One region of the Rummeliibacillus sp. NPDC094406 genome, then DNA from elsewhere that is predicted to be linked to it. Evidence: riboswitches for the same ligand, from Rfam matches in the RefSeq annotation. Region 1 holds a riboswitch; the other holds the start of a gene.
The links. Region 1 has a riboswitch for cyclic di-GMP ahead of ACIQ4I_RS13495 (NPCBM/NEW2 domain-containing protein). Riboswitches for the same ligand answer to the same signal wherever they lie in the genome.
Positions count from the first base shown of each region.

Region 2: linked by a shared signal. The riboswitch ahead of ACIQ4I_RS20020 (hypothetical protein) and the one ahead of ACIQ4I_RS13495 (NPCBM/NEW2 domain-containing protein) in region 1 are both predicted to bind cyclic di-GMP.

Region 1 is NZ_JBIWGZ010000004.1:402,347-405,854, forward strand. Features, by position in the region: gene ACIQ4I_RS13495 (NPCBM/NEW2 domain-containing protein) at 1-1,517, opposite strand, end outside; cyclic di-GMP riboswitch class I at 1,762-1,845, opposite strand; gene ACIQ4I_RS13500 (hypothetical protein) at 2,800-3,282, opposite strand.
Region 2 is NZ_JBIWGZ010000011.1:56,156-59,663, forward strand. Features, by position in the region: gene ACIQ4I_RS20010 (methyl-accepting chemotaxis protein) at 1-722, opposite strand, end outside; gene ACIQ4I_RS20015 (hypothetical protein) at 768-1,481, opposite strand; gene ACIQ4I_RS20020 (hypothetical protein) at 1,522-1,896, opposite strand; cyclic di-GMP riboswitch class I at 2,046-2,131, opposite strand; gene ACIQ4I_RS20025 (PQQ-dependent sugar dehydrogenase) at 2,580-3,508, shown strand, end outside.

The sequences.
Region 1 (3,508 bases):
AGTCGTACGTTTTCTCTAATTAATTTAGGGTCATTTTTTTCATTTCGTCCATCTAAACCGTAATACTTAAATAATTCGTCCATTAGACGATTATACGATTCAATTGTTTGTAGTGGGCTGTAGCCATTTTCTATATACGTTTTGTAAGCACCTGTTGCAGTACCTGTCCAGAATAAATGGTCACTAACGATTTCTACGATATCTAGCACTTCGCGATCTTCAACATTAGGATGTTTTGCTATATCTTCATCAATTTTTTTCTTATAGTCGATTAAAAATTGTTTGAACTCATCGACATTTATAGACTTCGTTGCAAAAGGAATGCGATCAACACCTTCAAATCTTAATGTAGGTGCTTTACCTTGCTGTTCAGCTGTATATGGATTTTCAATATAAATTGTTCCACCCGGTGTGACTTCCTTTTTATTATAAGAAGTTTTAGTGATTGCAGGAACAGTGATGACGTTTTTACCGACTTTTAAGCTTACACTTTGTCTCCAACTATTCCAAGCACCTTCTTGTTGTGCAAAAGCTAAGCGTGGTAATGGCCCAGTTGTCGATGCATCAACGTAAACGATAATTTGATCGCCCGGCTGAGCAGCAAGTCCAGTTGGTTGCAAATTGTTGCCGAAGCCGAACTTTAATTTTTCATTCGCATGCTTTACCATATCCCCATGTTGCTCGGCTACTATTATTCTTCCTTCTGTAACGACTTCACCATTAATCACTTTTTTAGCTAACTCTATATTCTCTTTATAAGTAGGATATAGTGGATGAGTTTTTACTTCTGCTTCTAGTGCGTTAATTTGCTCGATACTATTGAATTCAGGTGAAACTTTGTTCATTGTACCGTCAGTAAATAACTTCGCCATTTTATCGTTTAACGTATCTTCTTTATAAAAGGCTAACTCTGATGCACTTGCCCAGTCTTGATTTGCTTTAGTGAAAACAAATTTTACTCGTTTAAATTCTGTAGGCTTGAACTGAATTTCCACGATATCTCCAGTAGAACCTGTATATTCACCAGATGAAACGAGTGTAAAATCATTGCCTGTATCTGTAGTGGAGCTATAAATTTTAAACTGCTGGGCAAAACCTTTACCTTTCGCAGAAGATTGACGGGCAGCGTAGACAATTCTATTTAACGTAGACGCTTCATCGAACTGGATCACGACTTCATTTGTAAATGATGCACTATTCGGTTTTCCAGTTTCCCAATATGTATTCATGTCGCCATCAATCGCTTTATCAATAGTAGAATCAGCATATTTTCCACCGTTGTTAGTGATTGATTTAATGTTCGTGTTCGCCATTTTAAATACGTCATCGTATGCTTTTAAAATCTCTTTTTCATACAAATCAAATATTTTCACCGAAGCGATCGTAGGATTAGTACTAGCTTCAGCTGAAGTTTTGACAATGCTTCCATTCGGATTTTCACTTGCTAAAACATTCAATGGACCGCCGACTAAATTCAATGCCAAGGCAGACACTGTTACAATTTTTACTACTTTCATACATAATTCCTCCTAATGAATTTTTTTCCTAAGGAGCACATAAAAAAGCTACTCAAAGAAGAGTAGCTTAATTTCAAATAAGGAAATCATAAAAAAATCCCACATAAAAAATGAGAGCACTGAAAAACGCTAAAAGATGAAAAATTCGTCTTTTAGAAATTATATTAAAAAATCATTTTTCGGTGGATTGCAGATAAATGCAATATTTTTTACGACCTTATTAAACAAAAAGTATTATGTACTCTTTGGCAACTGGCTGACATAGTTATAAACCTTAGTCCCTATAGCTTTGCGTCCCTAAATTTCTTTAGGTTTGCCTATTCAATTTTTATACAATAAAGAATAGCATAGTGAAAATAATTACCAAAGAACAATTTATACTATATTTTCCATTAAAAGATCAAATAAATGAATTTGTTATGGACCTATTTAACTTAGATGAAACTGAAAAAAGAAGTTAGATCTTTTGGTTTAGACAATTAATAATAGACGGGGATAGGGAGGGTGGGTAAAAATATACGGAGTATTTACTATTTATTTACAATTGAATTTATCAATAACAAATATCCTATAAAAATAACTAATGATATTTTTGCTTGCCTTGAAGTCCAGATGAAGGAGTCAAAGGTATTTTTAGAAAGGATTAAATATAATAATCAAGAAATAGTGGTTGATAAAAAATATTTTAGTGATAAGCATAAAGTATCGAATGTCTATAGATACACATTAATTATTTAAGTAAATAAAATTACATTGGAAGAGAATTCGTGTGTATTTTCACCTAACTACAATTATGAAGATATATCTATGAAAAGTGTGAAAAAAATAGCTCTATTTTAGTTATTTTAGAATCGCCCCATAAAAATGAATCTTATAATAAATTTAATGTAAAAGGACTAGCACAAGGACCTACTGAGCGATGGCTGTATAAGTGTCTTTCACAGGTTGTTAATGAAATGAGAATACATATAGGGTAATGCTTAAGGTGAAAATATGTAAAAAGTAGTAAGAGAATATTTAAATAAAAATAGGGCTTTTTATTATTTCCAATATTTTGTATCATAAGGAGATTACATATTTATGAAATGAGATGGGGAGCTACAGGGTTGCCATTTTTTTATCAAATTGTGAGATAAGCTACTCTTTAAGCTCAAGTTTAAAAGATATGATCTGAAGTAGTGCTTTCTATAGTCAACTTATATACTGGGTTAGGCTCTTTAATTTCCCCAGAATTTTAGAAGAAAAAAACACTCAAATTAATGAGCGTTCTCTTCTTACAATACTATCTATATTTTTTTAGCTTTTCTAAATCTTTTCTAAAATCACTTTTATAAGTGTAATCTGAAATATAATCTAGAAAATCCGCAAACTCATTTCCTTTTTCATAAAATGATTCAATAAATTCTTTAGTATCGCTAACTAATAGCTGTTCATCTACTGATAAGAGTAAATTACTTTTATTTTTCTTTTCAAACTTAATTTCGATAGGTGTATTAGGGAAATAAATTTCACCTTCTCCATTTTCTAAGAAATTTTCTAATGCATTTTTATAAAAATACCATAAAGAATCAATATCATCATATGCTTCAAAATCTTCAATTTTTCCATGAACACCGTTTTCAAATACAATAACACCATCTAAATTGAATAGCCCATCTTCAAAAACATCTTTTTTTATAGCAATAATTTCTTTTATTTCTTCTTTTTTCTTAATATTTATAAACTTATCTTCTTCTCGAAAATATATAAAAGTTTTGATTTTCATTTAATAGTTCCCCTTTAATGTTTTCACTACTTTATCTTTTAGTACTTTTTTAAAAGTTTTACTACCCTAATGCTATCCGAGCATCGGCTTTTATTTTTTATAAAAGCCTATCTAAAAGGGAATATGATGTAAACATATTTTAGAAAAAGAAAACTTTATATTTATTACCTTCTAAATACTGTAAATATTTAGAAGGTGTTATCCGACAAAAATCGACAAGATTATA
Region 2 (3,508 bases), on a different contig from region 1:
ACTCTGTCCGTCTCTTCTTGAATATTTTTTACAATATTCGATACTTCAGAAGATGACTGACGTGATTGTTCAGCTAATTTACGAACTTCATCAGCAACTACGGCAAACCCTTTACCGTGTTCACCTGCACGAGCTGCTTCGATAGCTGCGTTCAATGCTAATAAATTTATTTGCTCTGAAATCCCCGTAATTACTTTAACAATCTTACCAATTTCGTGCGATTTTTCTCCAAGTATATTGATTGCACCAAATGTTGTATTAATCGTTTGATTAAATTGCTCCATTTCCACCATCGAATCTTTTAGCTTTTCGTTACCTTCTTGCGTCAATTCTAACGTAGTATTCGATTGTTCTGAAATTTGGTTTGATCTTATAGATAGTTCTTCAATAGCCTCTGTCATGTCTTGGATAGAAGTAGAACTCTCTTCAGTAGCTATTAATTGCTTTTTTAATCCTTTACCAACCTCATCTATTGCGGCCCTTACAATATCAGCCTTCTCAGCTGCGTATTCCCCATGTTCAGTAAGTTTTTCACCTTTTTCATTCACATTTTCTGCAAATAACTGAAATTGCTCTCTTACTTGACCTGCTGATGGTTCCTTCACTTCTTTTGTAACGTCATTATTTATATGAGAATGACGTTTAAGCGTAAAATATTGGTAAGCAAAATACAAAGATGTACATAATAAAACGACAATAATTCCTAGCATGATAGCTTCCATGAAAAAAAAAATCTCCTATTCTACTAACGTATTAATGATGAAATTTTATAGCTGTTTTACAATGATGTAAATTCCATCTGCTACAGTCGATGGAATATTGCATAGCTTCTCATTGTTTTCATATTTATGAACAATAAAGTTTCCTTCTACGTCTACATATTTTGTCAAACCATGATACTTCTCCAGCAACCGCATTGACTTCGGATTTGTCGCTTCAGCTAACATAAGTCTTAAGCCTTCTTCTGTTGCTTTTTTAGTTAATATATCGCCTAACCTTTGTACAATGTCATGACGATTATACTCAGCAATTACACCTAATAAAAATACATGTAATACTTCTCCATCTTCCATATCTTTTCCATAACGTTTTTTATAATCTTCTAGGAAACGTATATCGATATCCTCTAATACCCGCATTACTATATTCATGTCAGCAAACGTGCCACCAAAAATATCGCCTTCGATAATTTCAAGGGCATTTGTATCCCCGACTAGTGCGCCTACAACATTTTGTTCTTTATCTAGCGCAACAACACAGTAGCCTTGGTCAGCATTTGTCTCGATATATTCCTTTGTAAATTGATAGAAATCTTCGTAAGGTAATTTTAATGCGTACCCGATTATCGGTTCTTGCACCCATTTACCAGCAACATCTACTCCAATAAATGTTCTTGCTATACATGCTGCTGCCTTTTCAATTAAATCTGGTTGGTCCTTTGTAAGGATTTCATATGTATATAAATCTTCTGTTGTATGCATCGTGATGTTCCTCTCCAAAATAGATTCGATTAGTTAAAAACTAGCGTAAAGTTGTTTCAGAAACATGATCAACTACTGTTCCTGGGAAATCAATTATTTCTAGAGCATTTCGAACTTGTACTTTAGAAATTTTAGATTTAGGATTTACGAGCACAATATCTTTAAAGCCAAGTGAAACATAAAACAAGATAGTTTCCCCTAGCCCTGCTGAAACCTTTGAAGGAAGGGGTGATTGGTATGTTGCATCAACTACAAACGTATAAGTATTTTTTGGTACTTTTGCTACGGTTTCTTGTAAATCCTTTAAATATTCCTCTACAAGATCTGCTTTAATAAACCCTATTACCTGAACGTGCACTTCTTTCTTTGCTTCATAAATTGCCATTTTATATTTTGGCTTATCAACAACTAACATCTTTAATCTCCTTTTCTATAACTATTTTTTAGATACTGTCTCTATATCCATGACCTGACAATGTAAGCTGCCTTTCATTACAGCACTTCTTCTAAACGAAAAAACTACCCCAACAAAAAATTGGGGGTAGCCAAATAACCACTTCTTATCTTGGCAATCCGACTATCATTATCCAAGAGGATTTTAGACTCGTAGCTTTGCTCCTTACCTTTCAATAAGTTTGCCTTTTTTAAGAAAAATGATCGAAATATCACATTCATCTACCAATATAACAGTATAATTTACTTATTAACATTTTTCTACACTAGTACTTTTTTCGAAAGAATATCGGATTAATTCAAGGGATTTTCTGATAATAATTAGAAGGAAGTGGATAATAAAGTACCACTAGATGATTATACTCCGAGGAAGTTTCTACTCCTTCCCTAATTGCAGGAAAAGCAAATGAGAATGACAAAAGGAATGATTGTATCATTAGATTTATCTTAACCACCCCATGTTATGTTGACAATCTTATCCACATTAATCGTGCTTCTCTTGAACTCAATTCCCTTTAGGTTCCTATTGCTTGATTTACAAAATTAGAATACCTTGTCAGATTCCTAGACCCTAATTAGGTACTAATAGAACAGTTCTAATCATATTCTTGAAAAAGAAAACAGTTAGAAGGAGTGTAAAGTTAGTTGAGAAAAGTTAAGGTTAGTTTACAGCCTATTGTAAGTAAGATAAATTTACCCACTGTTTTGAAAACAGCAATACTTCCGGGTGACTCAATTGAAAGACTATTTATTGCTACTCAGGTAGGAGAAATCTTTTACATAGGAAATGGAGTTATAAATACTTTTTTAGATATTCGCCCGCAAATCTTAAAACTAGGTACCTCTGAACAGGGTGTTTCGGGTAGAGGATATGATGAACGGGGATTGCTAGGACTAGCGTTTCATCCCCTGTTTTATTATAACGGTCTGTTTTATCTTCATTATTCAGTATCTGGAACACAAGGTCCGGGTGCTCTTCCTAAACCTTTTAAACATAACCCGTGTGATCCCACAACTTTAAACTTAAAATGGATAAATAGAGAAACTCAATATGATCATATTGATACAGTTGAAGAATGGGTTGTACAACGAAAAAGTCAACCTCAAAAACGACGGACATTACTTAACATAAGAAGACCATTTTTTAATCATAATGGTGTCAATAGCTTAAACTTTTCACCTGAAACAGGAAAACTTGTTTTAACAACCGGAGATGGTGGATCGGGCTATGATCCATTTAACTTAAGCCAGGATGATATGGAAATCGCCGGTAAAATCATTGAAATTGATGTAGTTAAAAATACATTTATCTATAATCCACCCGTAGTCACACGCTTTAATGAACTTCCCGCATCTATTCAGGAAACACTTACGGTACTTGCCAAAGGGGTACGCAATATACCAGGCATTTCATTTCAAAAGTTTTATAATCAGTATATTAAATATGTGGGGAATGTTGGACAGGATTTGGTAGAGTCAATTTTTTCATTTGTTCATTATAAACCAATACCGGTTACTCAGCTTATTCAAGCTTCTTTAAGAAACACCGAACCTGACCAAGATGGATTTATTAA